One region of the Halothiobacillus diazotrophicus genome, then DNA from elsewhere that is predicted to be linked to it. Evidence: predicted binding sites of a transcription regulator. Region 1 holds the regulator's gene; each other region holds the start of a gene.
What was found. The regulator sigma-54, encoded in region 1, starts transcription at its own class of promoters, with help from an activator protein. The targets are predictions, from matches to a motif close to TGGCANGNTNCNTGCTT.

Region 1 (8,090 bases):
CGGCCGCATCGGCATCCGTATCGGCGATCCATACGGCACTCGTCATCATCACAAGGTAATTGTTGCGCCAGTCGTCCGGCATGCCTTCCGGGTAGAAGTCCTGGATCAGCGAGGTCGCCAGACGCTGTCGGAACCCGACCCAGATCGATCGTCTCGAGGAATTCACGCAGGCAACTCCCGAAGCAGCCTGAAACTCAGGTTCAAATCGAATTCATGCTCGAAACGCTGGGCACGTGAGGCGCTCCGGCAGGCGCCGGGCCCGTCGAACCAGGAGCCACCGCGCACGACGCGGAAACGACGATCATGCTTGTCCGGACTCTGGAAGGGCTGATCACCGACCCGGGCATTCAGTCGATAGCCGCTGCGCCAATGATCCAGGGTCAGTTCCTGCATATTGCCATGCACCTCGTGCAGCCCCCAGGCATTGGGCGGCAGGCTACCGACCGGCACGGGCCGTCCGATCCCGCAGAGGAACAGCCCTCGGGTGCAGTGCAGGCCGCCGGCGCAATTGACTTCTTCGCGCCGGATCTTGTCTCCGAAATAGAACATGGTGTCGGTACCCGCCCGCGCGGCATATTCCCATTCGGACTCGGTGGGTAGACGGTACCGCTGGCCGGTTTCCCGGGAAAGCCAGTCCGCGTAGGCCACTGCATCATGAAACGAGACGTTGTAGATCGGAAAGTCCAGATCATGCCATGAGTAGGCGCGCGGCCGACGATGCCCCGTCGCCATCAGGAACTGGTTGTACTCGCGACGGCGAATGGCGCCCGTCGTCAAGGCGAATGCTCGGGGAAAGTGCACCTCGTGTCGCGGCATCTCAACCGGCTGGACCTGGTACTCACCCTGCCGGGCGCCCATCCAGAACGACCCCGGAGGAATCACGGCAACCGTCGGAGCGGGGCTGCCATCACGCAACGTATCGGCAAAATGAGGCGCGCAGCCCAATGCCTGGGCGGCCGCCTGTTGACGAACCGTCGCATCAGCCAGAAATTCCGATTCCCGTTTCACGGACACTGCTCCCACCGAAACCCCTCCCCCCTAATCGACACAACGCCCTTGTACACCACATCGGCAAGTCTGTGACTCCGCATCGCAACCCTGGCCACGACCCGATAAAACACCAGGTTGTTCGCATGCGAAATAATAGCGAGACTAACATTTATTTGTCCCGCCTGCTGTGCAAATTTGTAACGCCTTGCCGCACAATCCTGCCTCGCAAATTCCGGGGGCATCGCCCGCTGCGCCGCCCATGCCGCCTATAGAAATCAACCGGATTGAGGGCGGGACGGCGTCGGCTGCTATACTGCCTTGCCTTTTTTGTGTGCATCATCATATCGAATATCTATGAATCCCAATAACCTTCTGGCAATGGCTAAGCAAGTCATTGATATCGAAACCCAAGCCTGTCTGGCCCTGAGCGAGCGAATCGACGAGGCCTTCGTCAACGCCTGCGAACTGATGCTCCGCTGCGAAGGTCGGGTGATCGTGACGGGCATGGGAAAATCAGGCCACATCGGGGGCAAGATCGCCGCCACGCTGGCCAGCACCGGCACACCGGCCTTCTTTGTCCACCCCGGCGAGGCCAGTCATGGCGACCTCGGGATGATCACCCGCAAGGATGTCGTGCTCGCCCTGTCCAACTCGGGAGAAACCGCCGAAGTACTGGCCATCCTTCCGGTGATCAAGCGCCTGGGGAGCCCCCTGATCGCGATGACCGGCAAACCGCAATCGACTCTGGCACAGGCTGCTGATGCACATCTAAATACATCCGTAGCCCGGGAAGCCTGCCCGCTGAATCTGGCACCGACCGCCAGCACAACCGCCGCCCTCGTGATGGGCGACGCTCTGGCCGTCGCGCTGCTCGACGCGCGTGCCTTCCAGCCCGAGGATTTCGCCCTGTCGCACCCTGGTGGGGCACTGGGCCGTCGCCTGCTGCTGCGGGTGCGCGACGTGATGCATACCGGGGAACGCATTCCCAAGGTCCAGTACAACCAGACGATCAAGCAGACCCTGATCACCATCTCCTCCGGCGGACTGGGGATGGCCGCCGTCATCGATGACGACGAGAAATTGCTGGGTTTGTTCACCGACGGGGATTTGCGCCGCATCCTGGACCAGACCGAATTCGATCTCAATCTGCCAATCGAAAAAGTGATGACCCGCAACCCCAGAACCTGCAGCGAAGACATCCTGGCGGCCGAAGCCATGGCCATCATGGAGCGCGACAAGATCAATGGATTGCTCGTGCTCGACGACAACCGGACCGTCATCGGCGCATTGAACATGCACGACCTGCTTCGCGCTGGCGTTGCCTGAGGGATACGTACATGAGTCAAACCGATTTGTTGACCCGCCTGAAACAGATCCGGGCACTGGTGCTCGACGTGGACGGTGTCCTGACGGATGGACGCCTCCATTTCACGGAGCAGGGGGAGGAACACAAGGTGTTTCATTCCCGGGATGGTCACGGCATCAAACTTGCACAAAAGATCGGCATCGAGGTGTCGATCATTTCCGGCCGGGCGTCCCCCGCGCTGCGCCATCGGGCCGAGAATCTCGGCATCCGGCACTGCATGATCGGCATCAAGGACAAGGGGCCGGCCCTGGAGGAGCTGGCTCGAACCCTGGACGTCGAGCTCCAGGCCATTGCCGTGATGGGCGACGACGTGATTGATCTCCCCATGCTCAACCGCGCCGGTGTTTCCGCAACCGTGGCCGATGCGCCCGCCGCCATCCGCGCCCGGGTGGACTGGGTGACGACCCTGGGCGGTGGACAGGGTGCCGTCCGCGAGTTCATCGATCTACTTATCGATGCCCGCGACGCCTGGTCGACCGTCATCGCCGATCATCAGTAGGAACGACGTCAACCGTGCCCCAGAACGTCATCAGTCAGATCACGCTCGCGACACTGCTGTTCGTGGTGCTCGGGTTCCTGCTTTGGCGCAACAATCTGGAACATGCGGGCCCGCAAACAGGACATGCAGCAGAAACCGACCAGCGTTTCACCGGATTTGTCGCCAGACAGTTCGGGGCATCCGGCCAGCTCCAGTGGACGCTCCATGGCAAAACCGTACAGCACGATACGGGCGATCGTGGGTATGCGATGTCAGCCCCCGAACTCATCGTCTCGGACCGCCAGCACGCCGGGCCGCCATGGCGACTCGCCGCACCGATCGGCACGGCCGACGAGGCGCTGACCGACATCCGCTTGAGCGGCGGGGTAATCGGGCAACGCGCCGCGTACAATCGGCAGGGTCCACTCCGTTTCCGCAGCGAGACGCTCGACATCTCGCCCAGAACGGACACCGCACGCAGTGACGACAAGAGCCGGTTCGCGGAACTCGATGACCAGGGCAACCCGGTCTGGTCCAGCGACGCCACAAGCTTCCGTCTGAACTACCGGGAACAGCGACTCGAACAGTCCCAAGTTCAGGACAGCTATCGTCCCGCCGCAACAGTACAGACACCAACCCCCGCGACACGTCAACCAGACGATTCCCCTTCTTCCCAGGACCAGACCGCCCTCGGAGCGCAGCCATGATACAGAACCCATTCCACACGCCCGCACTGCAGGAGTACCCGACATCACGAACGGGGACGTCGCTGATCGCCCTGACGCTGGCAGCCCTGGCACTGGCAAGCCCGAACGCGTTTGCCGCCAAGGCCGACCGGAGCAAGCCGATCGAGGTGTCGGCCAACGAAAAAATCACCGACTACAAGAATGGCACCAGCGTCTATACCGGTCAGGTCGTCATCGATCAGGGTAGCCTGCATGCCACCGGCGACAAGGCCACGCTGTACGTCAAGAACGGTCAACTGGTTCGCGCCGAACTGGACGGGAAGCCCGCCACCTTTCAGGAACTGGATGAAAAAAACCAGCTGGTGAAGGGTTCCGCCACCCACGCCACCTACCTGGCGACCGAACAGAAAATCGTCCTGACCGGAAATGCCCAACTGAACCGTCAGGGCGATCGTCTCGCCGCCCAGCGCATCACCTACAACATGAAGGATGAAGTCGTTCAGGCCGGAGGCCCCGATAACGGTGGCCGCGTGCATGTCACCATCCAGCCGCGGAACAAGAAGGAAAACCCGTCATCCACGGATGACACACCATCCGGAAATACCTCGACGCAATCCGTCAAACCGTAATGCAAGACCAGAACATGAAGCAGCCACCCGTATTGTTCGTGGAGTCCCTCGTCAAGCACTACGGCGCGCGTGCCGTCGTCCAAGGCGTCTCGCTGGAAGTGCAGGCGGGGGAAGTCGTCGGCCTTCTCGGGCCGAACGGCGCCGGCAAGACGACCAGTTTCTACATGATCGTCGGCCTCGTTGCCGCCGATCAGGGGCAGATCTGGTTGAACGGGCAGGACATCACCCTGCTGCCGGTGGACGAAAGAGCCCACCTGGGACTCGGCTACCTCCCGCAGGAGGCATCGGTGTTCCGCAAGCTCACCGTCGAGCAGAACATCATGGGCGTGCTAGAGCTGAGGCGCGATCTCAGCCCAGTTCAACGACAGACGACACTGGAAAGCCTGCTGGGCGAACTGCATATCCGCTCCATCCGTCGCAATCTCGGGCAGGCCCTTTCCGGGGGCGAACGTCGGCGGGTTGAAATTGCTCGGGCACTGGCCGCTAACCCCAGCGTCATTCTGCTGGACGAACCGTTCGCTGGCGTCGACCCGATATCCGTCATCGACATCCAGCGGATCGTCACGCATCTGAGCGAGCGCGGCATCGCCGTTTTGATCACGGATCACAACGTCCGCGAGACCCTCGGCGTCTGCGAGCGTGCCTATATCGTTTCCGATGGGCAGATCCTGGCCGAAGGCACGCCCCAGGCGATTCTCGCCAACGAGCAAGTCCGTGCGGTGTATCTCGGACAGCATTTCACCCTCTGATCACGCCCGCTCGCGGCGATTCACTCGGGGACAATTCGATGCGTTGGCGCAGATGCAATCCCATATTGGCGGACCGTGTTTTTCAGTTAAACTAACTCACATGTTCATAATCCTGCGATCGACAATCCCCTACCCAGCCACCTCTGATGCCGACGGAACATCAGACAAGATTCATTTGCCCCAAGATCACGCCGGGCTCGCCCAGTCATGAAAGCCGGCCTGGAACTTCGCCTGGGGCAAAGCCTCTCGATGACGCCGCAATTGCAGCAGTCGATTCGATTGCTGCAGCTCTCCACACTGGAACTCGCACTGGAGATTCAGCAGGCAGTCGAAACCAACCCGCTGCTGGAAATTGCCGACACTGACGACTTCTCTGAAGGCGAGGGTCCCTCGTCCGAACTGGCCGAGGGCAGCGAGACGGTCGATTCGGACTATCAGGAAGACCCCAATGCGCTTGCCGGCGAAGCCCTGCTCTCGGGCACGGACGAAACCACGCCGGAGGATCCGTTCACCGTGGATTCGCAGTGGGAGGACTACTACGAATCCGACGGCAGCACCTCATTCAGCGCGCCGGAAAACAATCACGACGAATTCGATCCCTACGCGACGACCTCCAGCGGCGTCGAAAGCCTCCGGGATCATCTGCTGAGTCAGATCCACCTGACCCATCTGACGCAGCGCGATACGGCCATCGCCGCCGCCCTGATCGAGTCGATCGACAACATGGGGTACCTCGCGGACAGCCTGGAAGAAATTCACGCCATGCTGATCGAAGATTGGCCGAACCTCCAGATCGAGGACATCACGACCGTCCTACATCTCATCCAGTCTCTCGACCCGATTGGCGTAGGCGCCCGAGATCTCAACGAATGCCTCTGCCTGCAGCTGCAGCACAAACCGAAAGATCTGCCCTATCGCGACGTCGCCATGCGGATCTGCGAACAGAACCTCATCGAAACCATTGCCCAGCGCGAGTACCAACAGGCACAACGGGCCCTCGGCGTGGATCAGACCGCGCTTGAAGGCGCCCTGATGATTCTGCAGGGCCTCGATCCCCGACCGGGATCCAGTGTCGGTTCCGTCGCAGCGGATTACCTGATTCCGGACGTGCTGGTCAGTTTCCGGAACAATGCCTGGCATGTGGACCTGAACCCGGAAATCGCGCCGAAACTTCGGGTCAACCAGACCTATGCCCGCATGATCAACCGCAGCTCGCGCGGTGAGGACGCCAGCTACATCCGCAGCCATCTGCAGGAAGCGCGCTGGTTCATCAAGAGTCTGCGCAGCCGGAATGAAACCCTGCTCAACGTGGCCCGGGCCATCGTCGCCCATCAGACAGAATTTCTCGAACAGGGCGAAGTGGCGATGAAGCCCCTCGTCCTCCGGGAAATCGCCGACGAACTCTCCCTCCACGAGTCGACGGTCAGTCGGGTCACCACCCAGAAGTTCATGCTGACCCCGCGCGGCACCTTCGAATTCAAGTACTTCTTCTCCAGTCATGTCGGCACCAGCGACGGCGGCGAATGTTCGGCCACGGCCATTCGCGCCATGATCAAGAAGCTGGTGAATGAGGAAAACCCCCGCAAGCCCTTGTCGGACGCCAAGATCGCCGACCTGCTTACCGAACAAGGCATCGATGTCGCTCGGCGCACGATTGCCAAGTACCGCGAGGCGATGGGCATCGCCTCGTCCACCGACCGAAAGCGCCTGATCTAAGGCCTAAAGGAGCTCACCATGCAAATTGAAATCACCGGACATCATGTCGACATCACCGATGCGCTCAGGGACCATGTGGAAAACAAGTTCGAGCGGCTCAAGCGACATTTCGACAAGGTGATCAACGTTCATGTCATTCTGACGGTGGAAAAGAAGATCCAGAAAGCAGAAGCCACACTGCACATGAGCGGCAACGATGTCCACGCCGACGCATCCTCCGAGGACATGTACGCCTCCGTGGACGCCATGGTCGACAAGCTGGACCGCCAGATCGTCAAGCACAAGGAAAAAATGACCGAGCACCGCTGATCGAGACACGATCTTACGCTCGATAAACGCACAACCATGAGCCAATTAATCGGGGTATCGCATTCACTTGCGTGCCCCGACTGACTTTTTGGAGTATCCTCTTGCTCGATTTTTACCGGTCCCGTCCCGCTCACCCACAGCATTCCAACCTGCGAACAGGTGCTTCATGAACATCGCTGAACTGTTCCCCTTGCAGCACATTCTGATCGATGAGGTCTATCAAAGCCGCAAACGGGTTCTCGAAGTTCTCGCCGGCCTGCTGGCCGATGACCAACTGGGCGGCCAAAGCGCGACCCACATCTACGAAATCCTGATCGAACGCGAACGGCTGGGTTGTACCGCAATCGGCCATGGCATCGCGATTCCCCATGGCCGGGATAGCGAAACGCTGCGTCCGCGCGGCGCGCTGATCCGCCTGACCGAAGGGATCGATTTCGGTGCGTCGGACAACGAGCCGGTCAATCTGATTATCGGGTTCATCGTCCCGGAAGAATGCCCCGAAGCACACCTGATGGTATTGGGCTCCCTGGCAGAGCACCTGTCCAGCCCGGATGACCGTGACGCCATCATGCAGGCGCAAAGCCCCGAGCGCGTGCGCAACCTGCTCATCGAATGGCTGCACGATCCGCCAGCCGCCGATGCCGAATAAGCGTCGGTTCCTGTCGCGATATCCGCATTGAGCCACCCGATGCACCGCGCCGTCCCCGTCATTCAGCCTCTGGACGCCAAACACCCGACGGATACCCGGGACCCGGTCTATCGCCGTCTCTTCGACCCAGAGTCCGCCTTCGATCGCCTGAACCCCCTCGATCCGAAACCGATCGCCCTGATCGACGCACCGTTACGGCGCGCCCTGAGCGAGCGTAATGATCCGGTTCCGACCTATGCCGAAATCTGGATTCTCTGCGACATCACCCCCGAGGAGGTTCCGACCTGGGTTGCCACGCAAGCCCGTACGGCCGCCAACATCCTCCACTGCACGATGACCGTGGACGAAATCTCCGAATGGCTCAGGACCCATCGGCAGAGCGCCACGCAACATTGGCAGCATGGCGTCTTCATGGAGGTTGCCGGATCAGGTGTACTGATCACGGGGGAATCGGGTATCGGCAAGAGCGAATTGGCCCTGGAACTGCTTTCCCGCGGCCACCGTCTGATCGCGGACGA
Region 2 (8,090 bases), 190 kb from region 1:
ATTCGTTTGTTCGCTCGGGTCGCGCAGCAGTTCGCCAAGCCGGTGGGCGGATTCCAGCGGGGCTGGACTTTCGGAGGAAGCATCGAGCTGTTTCGCAAGCGGTCGAGCCATTACGATGGCGTTGCCACCCAGCCCGAGGCTGAGCGAACTGCACAAGGGCTCCGAAAGTCTGTCGAGTCGGAGGTTTGCCGCCAGCAGCATGGGGGCGAGCAGATGGGCACCGTCCAGCAGGCCGAGTGCCAGCTTGTCGCGGACGTTCGCCCAGGATGGCTCCCGACTGATCTCCACATTCAGACCATGCCGCGCGAACAGATCGAGATGTTCGGCAACGGCCAGCGGGGCGCAGTCGGTGAGACCGACGAATCCCAGCCGAATCGGCTGGCCCGTTCCAGAATCAGTCGCTGTGTTGTTGGACATTTCCCGGTGAAACCCCATCTTGGATTACAAAACGAAAAAGCGCCTTTGTGGCCGTCGGACCTGAGTCCGAGTGCTCACAAAGACGCCATTGTCTTTACATTACTCATTGGTGCCGCCGTCAAGGCCGCCATTGGCCTACGCTGACACTTTACCAGGTATAAGCATTTTCTGTGCCATTTTCGAACTTAAGCGAATTCATGCGGTTATCTTCAGCGTCAACTCGTTTTTGCACCAATAGCGTGCAAACGAGTTTGGCGGCGTATGAAGATGGGGCGTTGATGACGCGACTACGCGAGAGATCACGCGTGTGTTAACCCCCACAGCGAAAGCATCAGGCAGATGAACAGAAATAGGGAGACTAATTGCCAGAATCGGACAGGATTCCGCTGTAATAGGGGTCTGGCTGGGGGAAGCCCTTGAGCTTGACCACTTAGGCCCTGTTCGAGTTCGAAGGCGAATTCCATGCTGTCTTGCGGTCGCTCGGCAGGATCCGTGCTCAGCGCCTTGTCGAGCAGATGATCCAGCCATAGCGGGAGATCTGGTCGTAAGGTGCATAGGGACTTACGCTTGGCAAATCGCGGATGGCTGAAGGGTTCAATCTCGCCGTACGGGTAACTTCGGGTGAAAAGGTAGAATAGGGTGACGGCGAGGGCGTACACGTCCGTTGCCGTGTTTCCGCGCTCGCCATCGAACTGCTCGGGAGCCATGAAGCTGGGGGTTCCAGGTATGGCGTTCACAAGTGCGGGATCGTTGCGATCTTCCCAGCCAGGAAGTCGCGCGACACCGAGGTCGAGCAGCTTGAGTTCTCGATTTTCGAGTAGCAGGACGTTTTCGGGTTTGATGTCGCGATGGATGATCCGCTGGCGGTGGAGCGCATACAGTGCCTTGGCCAATTGAACGCCGATTCGCCCTCCCGTCGTCAGGCCGATGGGGTGCTGTTGCTCGATGAATGCACTCAATGTCTGGCCCGTGTAGTAGGGCATGACGGAATAGAGACAACTTTGCCGAGCCCTTGGGAGGGTGATGATTTCGGCGATCCAGGGGCTATGCACCCTACTGCCGATCAGTGCTTCTCGGACGAAAGCGGCACGATATTCTCGGTCGCTGGCAACGCGGGGTTGCGGAAACTTGAGGACGACCGGACGGGGTTGCTTCTCCGCGGCATCCGTCTCCTGGGCAAGCATTAACCGACTATAGCGGCCATTGGAGATCGTGCGAATCAGCTGAAACCCATCGATGATTTCCCCTGCTGCGGGTGGCTCCTTGATGGGGAGAAGACCAAAAGTCGTTTCGAGGTGATGGCGGTCCGTTGCCGGCAGACCGCGAATATGCACAACGAGCGCGGTGACGTTGTCCTGACTGCCCTGCCGTAGTGCCTCTGCCACGATTCGCTCACTAAGTACCTGAGGTTCCGTGCCGCTTGCCAACAGGTCGCGAAGCGTTTCGGTGCTCAAGGCGCCATGGACACCGTCGCTACAGAGCAGAAGGCGGTCGTTGACCTGAAGTTCGCGGGTTTGGTGGTCGACGCGAATCTGCTCCTCGAGTCCGACGGCCCGATAGAGTACATGCTGAAGATCCGGTTGTTTGAGGGTATGGTCCTCGGTCAGAATTTCACAGTGCCCCGCCTGAAGGAGATAGGCTCGGGAATCCCCAATATGGACGACATGGAGATTCCGGCCGCGCAGAATCAATGCCGTAAATGTCGTAGCCATGCCTGAAAGATTCGGATCCTGTCGTCCCTGCGCATGGATCCAGCTGTTGATTGCCCCGAGGGAGCGAGCCGCCAGCGCCTCGATGCCAAGTGTATCGGCAAGCGCATAAAAGCCTTCTAGAAAATTTCCGACGGTGAGCTCGGCGGCGATACGACCGCCTGCGTGACCACCCACGCCGTCCGCCACGCAGAAGGTGGCCCCGCGAAGGCTGAGCGCCGGTTCGTTCGGTATGACTGCACCAACGAAATCCTGATTCTCTCCCCGTCGACCGGGATCGGTCGCGAAACCGAAGTCGACTTGCAGCCCAGGCGTTTCGATGTCGGTCATCTTCGAGGGTGCGTCATACTCGAGCGCCGGAGGTGGCGCCCCAGGTCGTGCGCCAGCGGTGGCGGACACGCACCAGGCCGATAATGCCGATCACGGGCAGGGCGGCAAATACCAGGAAACCGAGCATGAAGCTGTGGGTGTTGCCGTAGGAGATGCCAAGCGCCTTCGCGAGCAGAAAGCCCCCGATGCCGCCTGCCGCACCGATCAGCCCGGTCATCACGCCGATTTCGCCACGGAAGCGGAGTGGGACGAGTTGGAACACGGAACCGTTACCCATACCAAGGCCGATGGCGCCGATGAAGAACACCAGGGTCGAGATCCAGGCGATCGCCGGCATGGTGGACAGGCTCCATCCGGCGACCTTCGCGTTCGTGAGGTCGGCGGCAGGCGGCATGGCCGCGCTTGGCATGAAGGCGACCGTGAGATAGCTGAGTGCGACGATGCCGAACAGAATCGTCAGGGCGCGAATTCCGCCCATGCGATCGGCCACGTAACCCCCGACCGGACGGAATAGGGAGCCTGCCGCCACTACGATGGCCACCATCAGGCCGGCGGTGATGCCGGACACGTGGTGCCAGATGGTGAAGTACAGAGGCAGCGCGTTACCGAGGCCGACAAAACCGCCAAAGGTGATCGAATAGAAGAACATGAACCACCAGCTGTCCGGGTCGCGCAGGAGCAGACCGTAGTTTTTCAACGTCACGGGTTTGCGCGCCTCGGGGGCGTCTTTGGCCATCAGGCTGTAGGCGATAAAGATGATGACCAAGGGGATCAGCAGGAATCCGAACACCTGTTGCCAGCCGTAGACCTCCGCCAGCCATGGCACGATCATCGAATCCAGGACGACGCCCAGGTTGCCTGCCCCGGCGATGCCGAGCACGATGCCCTGGAATTTCGGCGGATACCAGCGGCTCGCCTGGGGCAGCGCCACGGCGAAACTGGCGCCCGCCAGACCGAGGAATACGCCCAGGATTTCCACGGCGAGTTTGGAGTGCAGGCCGAACAGGAACACATAGGCCATGGCGGCCATGACCAGGATCTGGGCAAACTGTCCCGCCCGCTTTGGCCCGATTTGATCGGCCAACATCCCGAGAGGAATGCGCAGCAGGGCACCGAAGAGGATGGGGATGGCCACCAGGGTGAATTTCTCGCTGAGCGGGATGTTCAGATCCTGGGTGATGTACAGGGAGAGCGGGCCGAGGACCACCCAGACCATGAAGGAGACGTCGAAGTAGAGAAAGGCCGCGAGTAACGTGGGCCAGTGGCCGGCCTGCTTGAATTCCTTGAGATTCATGGGGCTCCCTGCGGGATCGGGCCCGCGCAATGCTGTCGGTGGATGGGTTCTTTGACTTAGGTAAAGACAAAAGGTGCCCGGCTGCGCGAGAGAACTCGGCGGCTCTGGACACCTTTGTCGACTTTTCGGCTGAACCCACATTGGTTCAACGGCGGGCATTAGAGCATTTTTTTTCCTGGGGCGTAAGCCCCGGTGATCGCATCGTCCGGGGCGGCCAAGGACGGTGTGTTCGCGTCGTGTCTCGCGGCTATGGATCAGCGACGGCCTGGCTTCATGCGGCTCAGCGCAGCAGTTCCTCGGCAGTAATCAGCATGCGGGCGATCTCGATAAGTCGGGCGTTCCGGTCCATGGCCATCTTGCGAAGGGCGGCGTAGGCGGCTGGTTCGTCCATATTTTTGGCCCGCATGAGGATGCCTTTCGCACGTTCGATGTCCTTGCGTTCCGCGAGTTGGTTGCGGGTGGTTTCCAGCTCGGATTTCAGCGCCTGGTGCTCCTTGAAGCGGGCGATGGCGACATCCATGATCGGGCGGAGCCGACGGGGGTCGAGCCCATCGACGACATAGGCGCTGACCCCGCTGGCGATCGCTTCGTTGATGGTCTGACTGTCGCTTTGTTCCGCGAACATGACGATCGGACGGGGGATTTCGTTCGTGATCAGCCGCATGGCTTCGAGCGTGTCCCGGTCGGGAAGCGCCATGTCGATCAGGATGACGTCCGGCTTGTTTTGATGGACGGCCGTCAGGATGTCGTCATTGGCCCCGAGCAGTGCCACGACCTTGTGGCCGAGGTCGAGCATGGCCTGCTCCAGGACGGCGGTACGATCCGGGTTCTGGTCGATGATGATGACTTTCAGTGCCATGTTGGACGTATTTCGGTTTCCTTTGCAACGGCGCCAATGCAAAGCACTGCAACCACTGGATCGGTGAGGTGGGCTGGCAGGGTTCTATCGCGCAGAACGTGAAGCATGCCAGCGCCCGCAATTTTTCAATGTCGTTTGCCATAAAGCAAGCATAAGCCAAGCCAGATCGGTCGAGACGGTTTTATCCCGATTTTCCTGCTCCCTCCAAGAATATCGCGCCAATCGAGTGCAGGCCGTGTCTGATTCTGGTGCGTGGGCAGGGGGGGGTCTCGTGTGAATATTGGTAACCATATGTATTTTATATGGAAAAATAATTGGCACCCGTCTTGCATAGTTGTTTGTCGTTGATGGGCCAACGGTGGTCTGTCTGCTAATCGAAGGGTGATGAGCAATGGCGCTCACGCGGGATAGTCCTGCGTGGGCGTTTTTTTTTGCAAATTTTGATGAGGTACAGAAGATCATGACGGATTCAAAGGCTTTTAACGCACAGCGACGCAACTTCCTGAAAATGACGGCGACCGCCGCAGCAGTCGGCACCGCCCTCGGCAGCGGTCTGGCAGCGATGCCCGTGTGGGCGGATGAAAAGCTCGGCTATCCCGAGAAGCCGCAACTGACCTTCGGCTTCATCAAACTCACCGACATGGCGCCGTTGGCCATTGCCTACGAAAAGGGCTTCTTCGAGGACGAAGGACTCTACGTTTCCCTGCAGGCTCAGGCGAACTGGAAAGTACTGCTCGACGGCGTTGTGAGCGGCACGCTCGACGGCGCACACATGCTGGCGGGGCAACCGCTGGCGGCGACGATCGGCTACGGTACCAAGGCCCACATCATCACGCCGTACTCCATGGATCTGAATGGCAACGGCATCACGGTTTCCAACCAGGTGTGGGCCGATATGCTGCCCAATCTGCCCAAGCAGCCGGATGGCAAGCCGGTGCACCCGATTTCGGCGAAATACCTCAAGCCGGTGGTCGACGAGTACAAGAAGGAAGGCAAGCCGTTCAAGATGGGCATGGTGTTCCCGGTATCCACGCATAACTACTATCTGCGCTACTGGCTTGCCGCGGGCGGTCTGAATCCGGGCTTCTACAATCCCCTCAAGGGCGATACATCCGGTCAGCTTAATGCCGACGTGCTGCTGTCCGTCACGCCGCCGCCGCAGATGCCGGCGACGCTGCAGGCGGGCACCATCGACGGCTACTGTGTGGGCGAGCCGTGGAACGAGCAGGCGATCGTCAAGGGCATCGGCGTGCCGGTGATCACCGACTACGAAATCTGGCAGAACAATCCGGAGAAGGTCTTCGGCATGACGGCGGATTTCGTCAAGAAATATCCGAACACGGCCGTTCGGGTGGTCAAGGCATTGATCCGTGCCGGTTACTGGCTGGATGCGAACAACAACGCCAATCGGGAAGAGGCGGTGAAGATCCTGTCCAAGCCGCAGTACGTGGGTGCCGATCCATCCGTGATCGCCAAGTCCATGACCGGTACCTTCGAATACGAGAAGGGGGACATCCGCAAGGTGCCGGACTTCAACGTGTTCTTCCGTTACAACGCGACCTATCCGTTCTATTCGGATGCCGTCTGGTTCCTGACCCAGATGCGCCGCTGGGGTCAGATTCCGACCGAAAAGACCGATGCCTGGTACGCGGAAACCGCCAAGTCGGTCTACCGTCCGGACATCTATCAACGTGCGGCAATGGCCCTGATTGCCGAAGGCAAGTTCAAGCCGTCCGACTTCCCGGACTTCGCCAAGGAGACGGGTTACAAGCCGGCTACCGCGAACTTCATCGACGGCGTGACCTACGACGGTACCAAGCCCAACGCGTACCTGAAGAGTTTCACCCTGGGTCTGAAGGGTGATCAGACCATCTAACGCGTCGGTCGTCCGGTCAGGGTGGCCGGGCGCCTTCCAGTCACATTCGGGAGTTTTCCATGACTAAGAACATGTCTCTACCGGCCTTTCTCATGCCGGTCGTCAAGTTGCTGCGGGGCGAAAATCCGCGCGATCAGCTGGCGATCATGGGACGAACCTTGGGTTTGCCCTTGATCGGGATCGCCGTATTCCTGGTGATCTGGTCGGTGGTGGCCGAACAGATTCATACCTCGCTGGGTACCTTTCCGGGCCCGGTGCAGGTTGCGACGCAGGCCGACAACCTGTATCAGGAGTACGAACAGGCTCAGAAAAAAGAGGCGGCTTTCTATGCGCGCCAGAAAGAGCGCGATGCCGAGCGGATGGCCAAGGATCCGAGCTACAAGCCGGTCATCATTCCCTACACCGGCCAGCCGACCTTTTTCAGCCAGATCGGGACCAGTCTCTTCACGGTGCTTTCGGGCTTCATCGTCGCGTCGTTGATCGCGATTCCGATCGGCATTGCCATCGGGCTTTCGTCGGGGCTGTATGCGGCGATCAATCCATTGATCCAGTTGTTCCGACCCGTGTCGCCGCTGGCCTGGCTGCCGCTGGTGACCATCGTCGTCAGTGCGGTGTACGTCAGCAGCGATCCGATGTTCTCGAAGTCCTATCTCGTGTCCATGATTACGGTGCTGCTGTGCTGTCTGTGGCCGACGATCATCAATACGGCCGTGGGCGTGGCCCAAGTCAGCCAGGACCTGAAGAACGTATCCCGCGTCCTGCGTCTGGGCTGGCTGACCCATGTGCGCCGCATCGTGCTGCCGTCCGCCGTGCCGATGATGTTCACCGGTCTTCGCCTCTCCCTGTCCATCGCCTGGATGGTGCTGATTGCGGCCGAGATGCTGGCGCAGAACCCGGGTCTGGGCAAATTCGTGTGGGATCAGTTCCAGAACGGCTCTTCCGATTCGCTCAGCCGCATCATGGTGGCGGTCATCGTGATCGGCCTGATCGGCTTCATCCTCGATCGCATCATGCTCATGCTGCAACGCTGGGTTTCCTGGGACAAGGGCGCAGTACTGCGTTGAACGAATAAGAATTGAGGAGTAAATCAAGATGAGTACGGCCCACTTGGAATTAAGTCAGGTTTCGATCGACTTCCCCACGTCGAACGGTATGTTCCGGGCGTTGGACAAGGTCGATCTCAAGATCGATCGGGGCGAGTTCGTTTCGCTGATCGGCCACTCGGGCTGCGGCAAGTCGACGGTGCTGAACATCGTCGCCGGCTTGTATCAGGCCACGGAAGGCGGCGTCCTGCTGGAAAACCGGGAGGTGACCGAACCGGGTCCCGAGCGTGCCGTCGTGTTCCAGAACCACTCGCTGCTGCCCTGGCTGACGGCCTACGAGAACGTCGAACTGGCGGTGCAGCAGGTGTTCAAGGGAAAGAAGACCAAGGCCGAGATGAAGGATTGGATCGAGCACAACCTGAAACTGGTGCATATGGACCATGCCATGCACAAGCGGCCTGATCAGATCTCCGGCGGGATGAAGCAGCGGGTGGGGATTGCCCGTGCGTTGGCGATGCAGCCCTCGGTGATGCTGATGGACGAACCGTTCGGTGCGCTGGAC
Region 3 (8,090 bases), 840 kb from region 1:
TTTGCCGATCATTTCCTCGGCACGATACCAGAGCATCCGTTCGGCGGCTTTGTTGAAGGAAAGAATCGTGCCGTGCACGTCCGTGGAGATGATGGAGTAGGCGGCACTTTCGACGATGGCTGTGCGCAGACGGTTGGCATAATCCAGCTCCTCGAACAGGCGCTTTTCCTCGGTGATGTTTCGGAAGGTGGCCGCGACGCCCGAAGGCATGGCGACGACCTGCCGCTGATACCAATGGGCCTGGCCCTGGTCATCGGTCCAGGTGCACTCGTTGATGAGCGGCTTGCCCGTTCTCAGAACGGTCCGGTAGCTTTCGAGGAGCCCCTTCTGCTCCGGAAAAAGTTCGATACAGGAGTGTCCGGTCAGGTTCCGTTCCGAGAGGCGGGTGTTGGTTGCCGCATTCTTGTTGGTAAACGAGGCGCGGAAGTCGGTCACTTCACCCGATTCATCCCGAATGGCGTCGTAGATGATGAAGATGTCCGGGCTGCTGTCCATGGCCGCTTCAAAGCGTGACCGGGCCTCGCTTTCGGCGGCATGGCTCCGGGCCAGGTCTGCCAACAGCGGGCGGGCCCGCAATTGGATGAGGCCCAGGCCGATCAGGGCGAGAATCACGATGAGCGGCAGGAGCAACAGCAACTCTCGTTTGACCGGGTCATAGACCTCAGAGAGATCCATCTTGAGCACGAGACCCAGCCCGGAGTGGTCGACGGGGCCGTAGGCGGCAAGGACGTGGCGGCCGCGATAGTCCGTACGAATGGCCACTTCGTGTTTGCCGGCCAGCGCGTAGTTCATGGGAATCGGGGTGCCGTTGATATGGTCCGGAACGATGTAGATATCCGATTGTTCCCGCTGGGGGTAGCAAATCAGTTGGTGTGCGTTCAGGCGGCCGCACATCGGCAGCGTGCCGGTATCTCCCCAGTGATTGGCATCGTCGATCAGCTTGCCGACGCGCGGCATGACTTGCTCGATGATGAGATAACCGACCCGCGTGCTGCGGTTCTCGTCGGCGACGGGAATCCGCATCCGTAAATAATAATTCCGGTCCCAGAGCAGGTAACCGTCCGGTGTGCTTTTGAGCGGAAATGCCCGAACCGATTCCGGCAACAGTTTGCCGACGATGATCTTGGTCTGATCGCCGGCCTGCAAGGCCACGCCGGTGAACCCGTGCAAGATCAGGCGATCCGTGATCTGAGACTGTACCGTGACCGGAATCCGGTGACGGATGTTCTGGAGGAGGCTCTGCACCGAGGTCATCAGGGTCGGGTCGGTGCTGGCCAGCAGGGCGCGTTCCACATGATTCTGGATAAGGCTGGACAGATGTGATTGTTTTGTCTGGAGCGTCTGGGCCATGTCCGTCTTGGACTGGTTAAGCGCCGTTTCCTCGAGAAAGACGATTCCGAGCGTACCGGTTGCCAGGGCCGTGAGGGTGATCACCACGACCGTGGCGCGATAGATCTGGCCGGCCTGTGCCTCGACGTTCGTGATCGACACCTTCGGCTGCGTGCGTTGACGGGCAATATCCCAAACCCCCAGACCCAGCAGCAAGAGTCCGATGGCCGTGGGCATGCTCAGCCAGACCAGACCAAACGTGAAGAATTCGGATTCGAAGAGCTGTTGGAGATTGATGGTGTAGGCAAAGACGAAAACCAGACCTCCGCCGATCAGTAACCCTGACAAAATTTGCGCCGCCAGTACTGCGTGTTTTGATCTGGCCCGGCGGGCCAGGAGGTAACCGGCGAGGAAAATCAGGAAGCCCCAGACAGTCGGGGCGGACATCTGCCCCTGATTCTCGTACAGCCAGGTCCAGAGGGGCGTTTGGGTTGCGTCCGTTTCCATTCCGCCAAGCAGGGCGAGACCGCGGATGCCAATCAGTAGGAATACGACGCTGGCCAATAGATTTTCGAGCCAGCGACTCCGGTTGTCGTAGGTCGTGGACGATCGCCGTATCCCGATCAGCAAACCACTGAGCATGAAGCTCAGCGCCGTGGCGGGTACCATGGGTTTCCAGCCTGGCTGGATATGGATCAGCGGAGCATAACCGGTCAACCAGCCCAGTATCGCAATCGCGCCCAGTAGGAATGCCGCGATTCCGGAATATGTGCGCAATAACTCTCTGTTTGACGTTTCTGCCATCATTGGCCTCATGGTGGTATGCCTTTCGTAGATTTTGGCAGATGTAGCCACAAAGCGCGAAGGGTCCGGAGTGTCGGCATGACCCTGATTTTTCTGCGGGTTATGGCCGTCGTCATGACGGAAACGCGAGTTCGGAACGCTCAATCGCCCCCGCCACCACAGCCACCACCGCCACACCCACTGCCCCCGTCACTCCCGCCCATGCCGGAATCCCCACCGCCCGCGCAACCCGAAGTACAACCGATGTGGCCGGCGCAATAGCCGGTTCCGTACAGGGGGGATGTCGGATCCATGCAATCGAGGCGATAGCGGAAGCCATCCTCGATCTGCAGCAGATCGTCGATGGCGAACAGCAGCGGCAGATACGCGGCTGCCGTGGGTTTCATGCCTTCCTTCGCACAGGCGAGGCGCCAGGCGCGCTTGATGCCTTCCTGTGCCACGGTCGGGGATTTCATCGCCTCGGCAGGGGTGTGATGCAGGAATCGCCCCAGGGCGCGCTGACAGAAATTCTTGTAGGCCCGCGTGAACAGGATGAACTCGTGCCAGGCGACGTCCACGACCTGGGAGGGCATGGCCACCATCTGTTTCGGAGCCCTCTGGCAGAGCAGGAAATAATCGCGCAGGCCGTCGAAAACGAGATCCAGCTGGTGTTCGGAGAGGTGGGGGTATCGATGCTTGACCTTGCCACGCAGCGATGGCGGAAAGGCATAGTTCTCGATGAACCGGCGCTGTCCGGTTTTCCAGCCGTGACGAACGAGCAGCGTCAGTACCAGCAGAATGATGAAAACGACAATCAATGCAGTCATGCAAACTCCCTGTTCACCCGTGCTACGCCATCGCCCTATTCAGCGCATCCATTATGAGTGTCCAGTGTACGGGAAAGATCGGGGGGAGGGGCGTGACGCCACTGCCTGGGTGTGCGTGAATTGATCGAACGCGCTTGCCGCTCTGATTGAAAAGATGACGGATTGTGGCGGGCGATCGACAGACAGACAGAAAGAAAGCCGCGCAGGGCGGCTTTCTTGTGGTATCGATGTGAGAAGGACAAACCGTCTTGTTGCAATCTGCCAAAGGCCAAGAGGAATGGTTTGGTGTTATTTCACATCGAAGCTGTAGCTGATGTTGAACCACACGGCATTTTTCTGATGGACGCCATTGCGGTCCTGGCCGCCGATGATGTAGTGCGCACCCATGACCGCACCGGTGTTGCCGATCGGATGGGACAGGCCGATATCGGCGTAGCGGAAGGCACTGGATTTGGGGGTAGAGGCGATGTACTTGCCACTATTCTTGTAGGTGTAGTAGCCCAGCATGGTGTCGAAGGTGAAGCCCTTCGGCAGGGCGTGGTTGAAGTCGAGCGTCCAGTACGTATCGCCCTTGTTGCCCCAGGCCACATCCTTCACGAGCGTCTTGGCGCCGAAGGTCAGCGGGCCGTAACCCAATGATCCATAAACCTCGGTTCCGTCCGAGTGGGAAATGTTGATGTAGGCATAGTGAACGACGCCGATGCCGTAATTGAAATCGCCGATACTGTTGTTGTACCCACCATAGAAGTCGTTTTCGAAGCCCTTCGACTTGCCCGGATCCGAGTAACCGAGCGAGGAACCCCAGTAACCGAGGGAAAAGCCGCTGTCGAATCCGTAATCGAAACCGCCTTGCAGCGCGGCATTCTCGTTTTCCGGCGAGTTGGTGATGCCGCGCAGAATGTACTTCGACGCGACGCCGATGTTGCCGGTAAACGAGTCCGCCTGTGCCAGGGTGCTCATCAGGGGCGCCGCAACGGCCGACGCAACAAGCAGGGAAAGGATTTTCTTTTTCATAGTTCAAATGCTCCTCATGGGGCGTTTAGGTTTCAGGGTTGCAAAATTTTTGGGAAACAGTCGGCGGTTGGCGTTGGGTGTCGCGGGGCTGCCTCAATGCCCGATCATCCAGGGGCGCTTGCCGGGTTGCATCTTCAGGTGTGGACCTCCTTGCTCTGTTGTCGCGGCCTTGGCGGCGCTGGCTTTGTGGTTGTGGTTGCAGCCCGGGCCGCATTGATGCCGGGCCGTTGATCGGGGTTCATGTGCGCTGCGTTCGTTGATCTGGTGCGCCTTGCGGACGCTGGCCTTCATGTCGTTCAGTCTCGGGGCCGTCAGCAGGATTCGACCGGCTTCATGGCCGCACCACGGGCATTCGCAGGGATCGCGGTATTCCGCCATGGCGCGCATTTGCTCGAACTGGCGTTCGCAGTTTTTGCACTGGTATTCGTAGATGGGCATGGATGCCTCCGTTCGGTATTCGATGGGTCACTGGTCTGCCGGCGCTGAGAAGGGCGCCGCCAGACGCTGCCGACCGCTATTTGTCCGCCCAGTAAGAAACCGGGATGTCCTTGTTGTCCTTGACGGACTTCGTCGGTCCTTCGGCGCAGGGATCGATGTTGAAATCGAAGATGTCCGTCGGCAGGAACAAGGTGGCGCAGACGTTGGGGATGTCGACGATGCCGCTGATGTGGCCCTGAACTGGCGCGGTGCCGAGAATCGAATAGGCCTGGGCGCCGGTGTAACCGAATTTCTTCATGTACTCGATGGCGTTGAGGCAGGCCTGGCGGTAGGAGACGTGCGCGTCCAGATAATGCTGCTTTCCGGATTCGTCGACGGAAATACCCTCGAAAATCAGATGGTTCTGATAGTTCGGTTGCAGCGGACTCGGTTTGAAGATCGGGTTCTTGATGGCGTACTTGGCAACGCCGTCCTTGATCACGTCTACGCGGATATGGATCCAGCCGGCCATTTCGATGGCGCCGCAGAAGGAGATCTCACCATCACCTTGCGAGAAGTGCAGGTCGCCCATGGATAGACCACCGCCCTTGACGTAGACCGGGAAAAAGACCCGGGAACCCTTGGTCAGATCCTTGATGTCGCAGTTGCCGCCATGTTCGCGCGGCGGAACGGTCCGGGCACCTTCCAGCGCCGCGACCTTGGCGGCATCGCCCTTGAGTTGGCCCAAATGGGCGGTCTCGGCGCAGGGGGGGGCGGCAAGCGGCGGAACCCGCTCGGGATCCGTGGCGATCAGGGCGGCTTCGCGCTTGTTCCACTCGGCCAGCAATTCCTTCGACGGCAGGCAACCGATCAGGCCCGGGTGCATGATGCCCGCGAAATTCACGCCCGGAATATGCCGTGAAGAGGTGTAGATGCCATTGAAATCCCAGATCGATTTCCGCGCGTCCGGGTAGTGCTCGGTCAGGAAACCGCCCCCGTTCTCCTTGGCAAACAGTCCGTTGAAGCCCCACTGGAACTGCTCGAGGGTTCCGACGTCGAGAATGTCCACGACCAGCAGGTCGCCCGGTTCGACGCCTTCGACGCCGATCGGGCCGCTGAGGTAGTGGACCTTGGTCAGATCCACATCCCGGACGTCATCGGCCGAGTCGTTGTTGTTGATCTGACCACCGGTCCAGTCCATGCACTCAAGAATGAAATCGTCGCCGGGCTTGACCCAGGCATACATCGGGATATCGGGATGCCAACGATTGTGGATGCAGTCATGGGCTTCCGGGGGTTGTGAAAAATCAATCTTGATCAGTTTTTCCGCCATGGGATCAATCTCCGTCGCATTGGTTGGTGGTCGATTTTCTATTTAGTGGCGTTTCGTTTATCCATTGATTATGAGTAAACGATTTGCGACCGCTTTTTTTGCGTATTCTTGGTCAATAGAATTCGCTGTCGAAGATCTAAGTAGCAGGTACCGTGCCAATCGTTTTTAAGCGCTTTGCTGCTTAATTTGCGCCGAATTTCCCAAGTTGATCTGTCAATGGCACGTGACATTCTGAAAATGTCACGAAATGTAACGCGACAATCTGCGCCAATCGCGTCACGCCACCGGTTGAGCTTGTTTCTGTATACGCAAGATGTTGATTTAAAACGGGTAACATGTTGTATATAAAGAATTATTTATGTTGAGGGTTGCCACGGATCATGCCTGCATGCCCGCGATTCAGGCCTGACTGATCGGGTGTTGGGCGTCCGTAAGTGATTGAGATATCCCGTTGTTCCCGATTCGATGACTTTTCTTTGGGTATTAATCCCTATCGGTATTCGTCTTTGATTTTCTCTCCGTTGGTGTGCGTATTTTCAGTGGCACGGTTTCTGCTTTGTTGTTTGGCGAAGGGATTTTTTCCCTTTGTGTCTTATTCGTAGAAAAACGCCTAGCCGGTGTTAAATCAGGAGCTATCAATATGATTAAGAAAAATCAATCGGGAATTTGGCGCAGTGTGCGCGTGGCCGCTTATGGCCTGACACTGTCTTCGGTATTGCTGGTGTCCTCGGTCTATGCCGGGCCGCCCACCGCCGAAGTGAATACCACCGGTATGGCCGTCACGGACGACACGGTCACGGTCGGCATCCTGCATTCGCTGACCGGCACCATGGCCATCAGTGAAACGGGTGCCCAGCAGGCCGAGAAGCTGGCGATCGAGCAGATCAATGCCCAGGGCGGTGTGCTGGGTCGCAAGATCAAGATCATTCAGGAAGATGGTGCGAGCGACTGGCCGACCTTTGCCGAGAAGGCCAAGAAGCTGCTGGAGGACAACCATGTCGCCGCGATCTTCGGTTGCTGGACCTCCGCTTCCCGCAAGGCGGTATTGCCGGTTCTCGAGCGGGATAACGGTCTGCTGTACTACCCGACCTTCTATGAGGGCCTGGAACAATCCAAGAACGTGATCTACACCGGCCAGGAAGCGACCCAGCAGGTGTTCGCCGGTCTGGACTGGGTGGCCAAGAACAAGCATGCCAAGACCTTCTACCTGATCGGTTCCGACTACATCTGGCCGCGTACGGTCATGAAGCTCGCCCGCAAGTACATCGAAACCGTCCTGCACGGGAAGATCGTCGGTGAGGAATACGCTGCGCTGGGCAGCACCCAGTTCGGTTCCACCATCAACAAGATCCGCCTGAAGAAGCCGGATGTGATCTATGCCGCTGTGGTTGGCGGTTCCAACGTTGCCTGGTTCAAGCAGCTCAAGGCTGCGGGTATTACCGGCAAGAAGCAGACCCTTCTGACCCTGTCCGTTACCGAGGATGAAGCCCAGGGCATCGGCGGCGAGAACCTGCTCGGTTTCTACTCCGCAATGAAGTACTTCCAGTCCCTGGATACGCCGGAGAACAAAACCTTCGTCGCCGACTTCAAGAAGATGTGGGGCGCCAATGCGCCGATCGGCGACGTGACCCAGGCGGCCTACGAGGGTCCGTGGCTCTGGAAGAAGGCGGTCGAGATGGCGGGCAGCTTCGATACCGACAAGGTCGTGAAGGCTGAAGAGAGCGGCAAGATCACCTTCGACGCACCGGAAGGCATGGTCTACCTCGAGCCCAACCACCACCTGAAGACCCGTCTGCGGATCGGTGAGTGGCGTGCCGACGGTCAGGCCGACATCGTCTACACCTCGCCGTACATCATGCCGAATCCGTTCCCCAAGGGTTACTAAGCAGGTAGTCGGGTGTGCGCAGCGCCTCCGGTCGGATTTTCCTGACCGGGGCACTGCCCGCCCTGTAGACAATTTTGCACAGGAGAATCTTCCATGTTGCTTGGTTATTCATGGTCGGATTGGGGGTCCATCCTGGTCATGCAAGGCTTCGCAGGCCTCAGCCTCTTCAGCGTTCTGCTGCTGATGGCCCTGGGGTTGGCGATCATCTTCGGCCAGATGGGCGTAATCAACATGGCTCATGGCGAGTTCATGACCATCGGCGCCTACACGATTTACGTTATCTCGAAGGTCACGGAGCAGTACTTCCCTGCCTTCATGCCCTACTACTTTGTGGTGGCCATCTTCGCGGCCTTCGCGATTGCGTTCATCGTCGGGTATTTCGTCGAATTCATATTGATTCGACACCTGTACAAACGTCCTCTGGACACGCTGCTGGCAACCTGGGGCCTGAGCCTCATCATGCAGCAGATCTTCCGTTCAACCTTTGGTGGTCGCGAAGTCA
Region 4 (8,090 bases), 810 kb from region 1:
AAAAATCCCGGTTGAAGACCAGGCCGGAATGGCGTTCGAGCACGGGGACGCAATCCTCTTCCGTGGCGCCCGGATAGACCGTGGATTCGTAGATGACGATATCGCCGGGCTTCAGGGCACGGCCAACGGTTTCGCTGGCGCGGAGTAAGGGCGACAGGTCGGGGCGTTTGTGCACATCGATCGGGGTAGGGACGGTGATGATATAGACGGATGCGGCCTGTAAGGCTTCAGGGGCATCAGTGAAGAAAAGCTTGGTCGCCGCCTGTAGCTCGTGCGTTGCGACTTCCATCGTTCGGTCGATGCCCTGTTGCAATTGCGTGATCCGCGTGGGGTCGATATCGAAGCCAATGACCGGGCGTTGCTTGCCGAATTCGACGGCCAGGGGGAGGCCGACGTAGCCCAGTCCAATAATGGCGATGGCAGGTTGGGGCGAGGTGAGCGTTGAGTCCGTCATGTGTAGCCTAAGCTTGCTTCCTACAAGGTTCGCCGGAGTATATCAGGTTGGGATTCGAGATAGGCGCATACGCCCCTCGACGGCCCTGATACGGTTCTGCAGCCCTCGGCTGGTGGGATTGTCCTGATAGAACCGGGGATTGGGGAGCATGGCGGCGAGAAACGCGGCTTCGTGTGCCGTCAGTTGACTGGCCGGTTTGTGGAAATAATGCCGGCTGGCGGCTTCGATTCCGTAGATCAGATTGCCCCATTCGACCACGTTCAGATACAGCTCGAGAATGCGCTTTTTGCCCAGTGTGGCTTCCAGCATCAGCGTGATCAGGGCTTCCTCGCCCTTTCGCCAGAGTGTTTTGCTCGGTGAAAGAAAAAGATTGCGGGCCAGTTGTTGGCTGATGGTCGAACCGCCAGCGGCAAACGCTCCTTCGGCCAAATTTTTCTCGAAGGCGTCCTGGATGCCGGTCAAGTCGAACCCCCAATGATCCATGAACCGGTCGTCTTCTGAGGCAACCACGGCCCGCTTGGCAATGGGCGCTATTTGCGAATAGCGTACCCAGCTGTAATCGAGACGCGCGTGAGGATTGACCGAGTGGATCAGCGCCAAGCGTTCGCGCATGTACGCGGTGCTGGTGGGGTTGTGATCCCGTAAGTACCAGATCTGGGTAAAAAACCAGACCTGGATCAGGATAAAAAACAGCAGAAGTAGCAGTACGGTGCTTGTCAGTATTCGACGAACAAGGGGTTTGGTTCTCATGCGCTAAAGCATAACCGCGATAAAACGGGAACTGTTTAAAATTGACAATTTTGGATGTCGTTGGCTGGTGCCGAGTGTCTGTTCGTGACACAGGATGCTTGGTTCATGGGAGTGGAACCAAGCAATGCTTGCATGGACTCACCGCCAGGCTTGAGGCAGGTATCGAGAGTCAAAGCCGCAGGCTGCCTGCCAGCGAATTGCACCTGCTGAGCTTGTTATCGGAGACAGCGTGCATTTCTTTGCAGTGCCGGCGATGGCCGTGTTTGCCTTGTTGCCGTAGACCAGTTCAATCTTTCCGCCGTTAATGACCGCAACAGAATGAGTGTAATTTCCATTTATCGATGTAGGCGCTGCTAACCCTAAAGAGGTATTGTTCCCGGGAACACCGCTATTGGGGAAATTGGGATGGGAACTCTGCCACTCTGCCAGAGCCAGTTGGGGGCCGCTCGAGAGGGTGATGCCTTCGGCAACCTGGGAGCGAATGATGTAATCCTGATAGGCATATAGGGCAATGCTGGCCAAAATCCCCATAATGGCGATGACGATCATCAGTTCGATGAGGGTGAAGCCACGTGCGGTTCGAAGCGTTGACGAGTGGTTCATGATTTGTCTGTCCCTGTGAATAGTTTGGTGGAGCTACATGCCGGGTGGCTGGGTATCCCTCCACAGGGGTGAGCATTTTCCGGGCCAACTTGAATTGCTGGCGCGTCTCGTCTCTGGATTATGGTTTGCCGGCGGTCATCCATCCGAGCGTTTCGGGGAGGTAGTGGGCCAGTCCCTCGAGGACACCCGCCGAATAATTCCCGTTCATGCCCAGAAAGTGCCCTTTGGCAAGGTACAGGGTGTTGTCCAGTCCGGCGGCCTGCACGGTCTCGATCGCCTTGGATTTGACTTCGGGTTCTGCGTTGGCGACCAGGATGCCGTTGATGTGGCTGGTCAGGGCGTGCAGGTCGTTGCCCGAGTCTCCTGCAAACACCGCCCTATCCTGGCTGTATCCCTGCTGCTGGATGAGGAACTCCATCGCGTGGAATTTGCTGGCGTTGATCGGTAGAACATCCAGAAGCCCGCGATCGGCCATTTCGTCGTAGGACCAGATCAGGCGTGCATTGATACCCAGGCGCCACAGACGTCGTTGGATCTCGGCTTCGAGAATGTCGGGGTTGGCGGAGCGATCCACGTAGTAGCTGGCCTTCAGCATGCCCTGCTTCTCGCGCTCTTGGGGCGAGAGTGCCGTAAGGTCCTGAAACAGGTCGGTAATGTCGTCGTGCGTCATGCCGCTCCAGTCTGGCGCGATTTCTGCGGTCCAGGCCGGCCAGGAAACCCAGTTTTCCCGGACGAGGCCTTGGCTGGGTGATTTCGGAGTGTAGATCGTCGTGCCGACGTCGCCGACGATGAACTCGGGGATCGGGAGCGACCATTCTGCAATTCCGTCAAGCACGAGCCCCAGATCCCGGCCACTGATCAGCGTGAGATGGACTTCCGGGTGCCGGCAGACTTGGTTGAGCAGGGGGCGGGCCTCGGTCGATTCAGGTTGTTTGCCATTGGGAATCAAGGTGCGATCCAGATCGCAGCACAGCAGGATCGGGTGGCCCGTATGTTCGCTCATCCGTGAATATCTCGCTCAGGGGATTGGTTCGTGGCAGCGTCGGTCGCCTGTGGTTCGGGAAGCGTGCAGGCGCCGAAGAAGTCGTAGTGGCGCATGGCCTGGCGGATACCGGCGGCATACGTATCCTTGCTGAACATCACCCGTTCCAGGTCGATCAGGCCTGGTAGGTGGATTTTGCCGTCCGGTACGACCACCGCACCCAGGGTGTGTCCACGCAGCATGTCTTCATCGGTAAGCACGCCGCCTGCGACCAGAATATGGTCCAGTGGGATGTTCCACTGGTGCGCGAGATACCTCAGCGCAAACCCCTTGGAGGCGCGCTGCGGGGTGATCAGCAGTTCGGCCGGGTTGATGCGCTGGATGCGGGCGCCGATATCGGATTCGAAGAAACGCGTTTCGAGCGCGGTTTGCCCGATGAATGCCTCGTGATCGTCAATCAGGGCATGGATGGCGAAGATGCCCTGAACGCTACGGGGCCCCAAACGTATGCCGGGCGTTTCCTCGAGCAGGTTGAATATCCGGTCCGGTTGCCAGTTCTGACTGATGTGCTGACTCCAGCCACGATCCCGGGAGAGGCGGGCACCATAGTGGATCTGGGTGCCGCCTCGCGTGACCAGGACATCGGGCGGGGGGAGTTTCAGGCGCTTCAGCTGTCCGAGCACTTCGTGCCGCGGGCGGTCCGAGGCAATGCCGAAGGCGACCTGACGGCGACGTTGACGCAGTTCGGCCATGAGTTCGCGCAAGTCTGGATCGTCCGGATTCTGTCCGAGGGCGGAAAGCTCGACCAGCAGCATCCGGTCGACCAGGATGAGCTCGGGGCGTGCCTGCATGGTGGGCGCAGGCAGCGGGCTTTCGTTGAGCAGGGGCTCGATCGCCTCGAGATAGGCGTTGACGTGATTGCTCCAGGCGTAGTGCTGCCGGACGCCGTTGATGCCGTTGCGGGAGTAGGTCTGCCACCGCGCCTTGTCCTTCAGCAGTGCCAGGAGTCGCTCGCCGATCTCGTCGGCATCCAGTGGATTGATGAGCTCGCCGTTGGCGCAGGCCTTGATGATGTCCTGGGGGCCCCCGTCCTCGGTGGCGATGATGGGGGCGCCACAGGCAGCCGCCTCGATCAGCGTCAGCCCGAACGGTTCGGTCAGCGCCGGATTGATGAACACCCCTCCCGTTTGCGTGACGTAGCGATAAAGATCGGGAACGTCGTCGGCGTCGTGGTGGCGCGGATAGGCGCATTGTCCGTAGAGATCGTAGCGGTCGATGAGCAGCAACAATTCCGTCAGCACCTGGCGGGAGCCGGGGTCCATGTCGCGGATGTCGTCTCGGTTGCCCGCGACGATGACGAGGTTGGCCTGGTCCCGCAAGGCCGCATTCTCGCCATAGGCCCGCACCAGGGTCCCGAGATTCTTGCGTTCGTCGGGACGGGAAAGCGCCAGTACGAACGGTTTGTCCGGGGTCCGGAGAAAGCGGTTGAGCTCGTTGGCGATGGGCGGCGGGCTTTGATCCGATGGTGGGGAGAACCGCGCCAGATTGACGCCGGGGGCGATCACGCGCATGCGTGCCTCATCGGCCCAATCGTACAGTCCGTACTGCTCCTCGATCTCGTGCTGGGTGCTGGTCACGATCAGGGCGGAAGCGGCCAGCGTTTCCTCTTCCGTGCGGATTCGTCGGGAGAGATTGTATTTTTCTTCGATGGTGGTGGCGGACTCGCCCTTGGCCAGCAGGCGCTGACGCTTGACGCGGCCGAGGGAGTGCCCGGTGAAGACGAGGGGTACGCCCAGATGGTGGGCCAGACGTACGCCCACATAACCGGCATCGGCATAGTGGCTATGGACGAGGGCCGGGGCAAGGCCGGTGGCCTGAATATGGTCGAGGGCGCCGTCGACGAGGCAATTGAGGTACTCCCACAGCTGTTCCTTGGGGAGATACTCGTCCGGTCCGGCCGATATGCGCACGATCCGCGCGCCATCCCCGATATCCTCTTCCGGTTCGGCGTAATCGCTGGACACGCGTGGGTCGACGATGCGGCGCGTGATCAGATCGACGCGACCGACCCGTTTGTCCCGCGCCAGAGCGCGCGCGAGTTCGACGACATACAGGGTTTGGCCGCCGGTATCGGCGTCCCTGCCCAGTTCAAGATCGTGTCCACGAATCAGGCCATGCACACTGATCAGGACGATATACAGTGGTTCGCCGTTCATGAAGCTGCAGTCTCCGAGAAGCCCAGTCGGTGCAGGTTGTCGGGGTCGTCCAGCAGGTGCTGTGCAAATATGAGGCCGGTGGCGCTCCATACCTGGTGCAGGTTCGCCTTGCGCCCCATCAATCGCCCATGGCGACCATCGTAGTATTCCGGCCACCCATCACGCAAGAGCCGATCCTCCGCGATCTCGAACGCGCGTCGGGCGAGATCCTCGCGACCGCTGGCAATTGCCGCCGCCGTCAACGGCCAGATCAGTACCGGCCAGTTGCCGCCATTGTGGTAGGACCACGGGATGTTCTTGGGGTCGGAACCGGTGATGAGCCGCCATTCGTGCGATTCGATTGCCGGGTAGACCAGTTTCATGGGCATGCGGCCGATCAGATCGTCCCATCGTCCTTCGATCAGATTCATGACGCTCTTGGCCTGCTCCGGTGCGGCGAGTCCGGCGACCAACGCCAACAGGTTGCCCTGGGAAAAGAAGCGGAAATCGATGCGACCGGGGCCCAGGTTGCCCACGAAATAGCCGGCGTCGTCCGGTACCCAGTCAGGTACCCAGCCGGGGATGGACTCCGGGTAGATATTGAACAGGTTGTCGACGTCCTGGCCGAACATTTCCGTGGAAAAGCGGTACACCCGATTGAGCACGTCCATGTCCAGCCAGTAGTAGTTCTGGATGTAATCCTTCAGGACGTGGCGACGGCGTACGGCCAGGTCGATCAGCCAGCGGTTGCCCTCGTCGGTTTCCAGCAGTTCCGCGCAGCGCAGGGTCATGTCGAAGAGGGCCTGGATTTCGATGGGGTGGCCGTTCACGCCCATGCGACGATCGATCATGAACGATCCATCCGGTACGAGCAGGGTGGGGAACACCTCGAAACGGCTTTGCAGGCACAGGCTCAGGATCATGCGCAGCATGCGCTGGACTTCCGGTGTCCGGGCAAAGCCCCGGTCGCCGGTGCTCTGGACGTAGGCGCGCAGGAGGATGGCCCACCACATCATGGAATCCACAGGCGCGACCCGGCCGATGGCTCGGTCCCCGAAATCGGCAATCAGGTTTTCCTCGCCGGACGCGTTCTGCATCACCCGGAAGGAGGCGGGCAGCACCCCGGGGGCCACCTGCTGCCCTTCAATCTCTTCCTGCTGGTCCCTGAGGTGCATGATCAGGCTCAGGAAGGCGCGAACGATGTCGCTCCGGCCTTCGAGCAGCATCACGAGACCCGCCGAGACGAAATCCCGCACGAAACAGTCCTGATAGTTTTCCGCCGGGGCCTGGGGGTCCGGGCTCGCCATCGTACCGACGACCTTGCCCTGATAGGTGATCAGGGCCGAGTCCAGCAACCGGTAGGCATCTGCCAGTGCAGGGGAGCGGTCTGCGAAGCGCGGGTGTTCGAAGCAGGGGGTGTGCGGCGGTGGTTGATCGGGCATGAATACATCCATTGACGGCGGCGACTTTCGAAAAAGTTAGCACAGCCGGGCGCCCGATGTCGGAAAAGCGCGGTCTGAGCGGATCTGCCTTGGCCTATTTGCCCCGGGATCTGGGGGCATCAGGACGAGACGAGCGTTCCGTCCCGCATGCTCAGTATCCGGTTCATCCGGTGGGCGAGCTGGTGATCGTGGGTGACCAGAACGATGGCTGTGCCCATTTCCCGGTTCAGCGTCAGCATGACGTCGAAGACATCGTCGGCACTGTGGCTGTCGAGATTGCCGGTCGGTTCGTCGGCCAGCACCACCGCAGGTTCGGTGATCAGTGCGCGGGCGATGGCAACGCGCTGGCGCTCGCCGCCGGACAGCTCCCCGGGGCGATGCTCCAGACGCTGGCCGAGCCCGACGCGGGCCAGCAGATCCCGCGCGCGTTCCTGGGCAGTGGCCCGGGGCATGCGACGGATCAGCAGGGGCATGGCCACATTGTCCAGTGCCGAGAACTCCGGAAGGAGGTGGTGCGCCTGATAGACGAAGCCCAGGTGCTGATTGCGCAACCGGCCCCGGGCCGTTTCTCCCAGGCTGGAGAGCAGTTTCCCGGCCAACCAGACTTCGCCGTCCGTGGGGCGGTCAAGACCGCCCATCAGTTGCAGCAGACTGGATTTCCCGGAGCCGGAGGCGCCGACGATGGCTACCATTTCACGGGCCTGGATGGCCAGGTCCACGCCCTTGAGTACGTCCACGCTGAGCGGCCCTTCCCGGTAGGTCTTTCGGAGCTGGCGGGTTTCGAGCACGATCCCGCTCTGGGGGGCGGCATTATTCATAGCGCAGGGCCTCGGCAGGCTGGACGCGCGATGCGCTCCAGGCGGGATACAGGGTGGCGAGGAACGAGAGGGCGAAGGCCATCAGGCCCACATGCCAGACGTCATTCCAGTCCAGGCGGGACGGGACTTCGCTGATGTAGTACACGTCGGCGGGCATGAATTGCGTGCCGGTCACGTGTTCGATCCAGGGCACGATCGTTTCGACGTTCAGGGCAATGCCCACGCCGATGGTGACGCCGACGAGGGTCCCGATCAGACCGATCACGGTGCCGGAAATCAGAAAGATGCCCATGATGCTGGCGGGGCTGGCGCCCAGCGTCCGCAGGATCGCGATGTCGCCCCGTTTGTCGGTGACCACCATCACCAGGGTCGAGACGATGTTGAATGCTGCCACGGCGACGATCAGGGAGAGGATGATGAACATCACCGTACGTTCGGTCTGTACCGCCCGGAAGAAGTTGCCGTTGGCCTGGGTCCAGTCGGTCGTCCAGTAGGGGGACGCAAGTTTGCGGTTCAGTTCACGGGCGACCCAGGGTGCACGGAACATGTCGTCGAGCTTCAGGCGCAGGCCGGTGACCGAGTCCCCCATGCGGAACAGGGCCTGGGCGTCCTTCAGGTCGATGAATGCCGAGCCGCGATCGTATTCGTACATGCCGACCTTGAAGATGCCCACCACCGTGAATTGTCGTTGCCGCAACAAACCGCCGACGGGGGTGACGGCGACGTTGGCCGTGATCAGCATCAGCTTGTCGCCCACGGAAACCCCCAGGCTTTCGGCAAGGGATTGACCGAGCACGATGCCGAAGGAACCCGGGGTGAGATCGGTGAGTTTGCCGGCGACCATGT

Region 2: A9404_RS00200 (ANTAR domain-containing response regulator) is a predicted target of sigma-54. The motif match lies at 4,757-4,773, and genes of this name have one in related genera.
Region 3: urtA (urea ABC transporter substrate-binding protein) is a predicted target of sigma-54. The motif match lies at 6,244-6,260, and genes of this name have one in related genera.
Region 4: A9404_RS13210 (pilin) is a predicted target of sigma-54. The motif match lies at 1,878-1,894, and genes of this name have one in related genera.

The regions. Positions count from the first base shown of each region.
Region 1 is NZ_CP016027.1:244,605-252,694, reverse strand. Features, by position in the region: gene A9404_RS01150 (hypothetical protein) at 1-166, opposite strand, end outside; gene A9404_RS01145 (formylglycine-generating enzyme family protein) at 163-1,008, opposite strand; gene A9404_RS01135 (KpsF/GutQ family sugar-phosphate isomerase) at 1,345-2,316, shown strand; gene A9404_RS01130 (KdsC family phosphatase) at 2,328-2,855, shown strand; gene lptC (LPS export ABC transporter periplasmic protein LptC) at 2,870-3,541, shown strand; gene lptA (lipopolysaccharide transport periplasmic protein LptA) at 3,538-4,149, shown strand; gene lptB (LPS export ABC transporter ATP-binding protein) at 4,164-4,898, shown strand; gene A9404_RS01110 (RNA polymerase factor sigma-54) at 5,106-6,614, shown strand; gene hpf (ribosome hibernation-promoting factor, HPF/YfiA family) at 6,633-6,923, shown strand; gene A9404_RS01100 (PTS sugar transporter subunit IIA) at 7,090-7,572, shown strand; gene A9404_RS01095 (hypothetical protein) at 7,612-8,090, shown strand, end outside.
Region 2 is NZ_CP016027.1:56,932-65,021, forward strand. Features, by position in the region: gene A9404_RS00185 (CmpA/NrtA family ABC transporter substrate-binding protein) at 1-417, opposite strand, end outside; gene A9404_RS00190 (bifunctional protein-serine/threonine kinase/phosphatase) at 717-2,456, opposite strand; gene A9404_RS00195 (MFS transporter) at 2,470-3,750, opposite strand; gene A9404_RS00200 (ANTAR domain-containing response regulator) at 4,031-4,609, opposite strand; gene A9404_RS00205 (CmpA/NrtA family ABC transporter substrate-binding protein) at 5,070-6,485, shown strand; gene A9404_RS00210 (ABC transporter permease) at 6,545-7,549, shown strand; gene A9404_RS00215 (ABC transporter ATP-binding protein) at 7,578-8,090, shown strand, end outside.
Region 3 is NZ_CP016027.1:1,089,524-1,097,613, reverse strand. Features, by position in the region: gene A9404_RS04895 (sensor domain-containing protein) at 1-2,106, opposite strand, end outside; gene A9404_RS04890 (glycine-rich domain-containing protein) at 2,274-2,939, opposite strand; gene A9404_RS04885 (TorF family putative porin) at 3,228-3,953, opposite strand; gene A9404_RS04880 (FmdB family zinc ribbon protein) at 4,047-4,391, opposite strand; gene fmdA (formamidase) at 4,468-5,703, opposite strand; gene urtA (urea ABC transporter substrate-binding protein) at 6,344-7,588, shown strand; gene urtB (urea ABC transporter permease subunit UrtB) at 7,682-8,090, shown strand, end outside.
Region 4 is NZ_CP016027.1:2,338,779-2,346,868, forward strand. Features, by position in the region: gene tviB (Vi polysaccharide biosynthesis UDP-N-acetylglucosamine C-6 dehydrogenase TviB) at 1-454, opposite strand, end outside; gene mtgA (monofunctional biosynthetic peptidoglycan transglycosylase) at 497-1,204, opposite strand; gene A9404_RS13210 (pilin) at 1,343-1,807, opposite strand; gene A9404_RS10340 (HAD-IIB family hydrolase) at 1,926-2,810, opposite strand; gene A9404_RS10345 (HAD family hydrolase) at 2,807-5,005, opposite strand; gene A9404_RS10350 (glycoside hydrolase 100 family protein) at 5,002-6,426, opposite strand; gene lolD (lipoprotein-releasing ABC transporter ATP-binding protein LolD) at 6,546-7,244, opposite strand; gene A9404_RS10360 (lipoprotein-releasing ABC transporter permease subunit) at 7,237-8,090, opposite strand, start outside.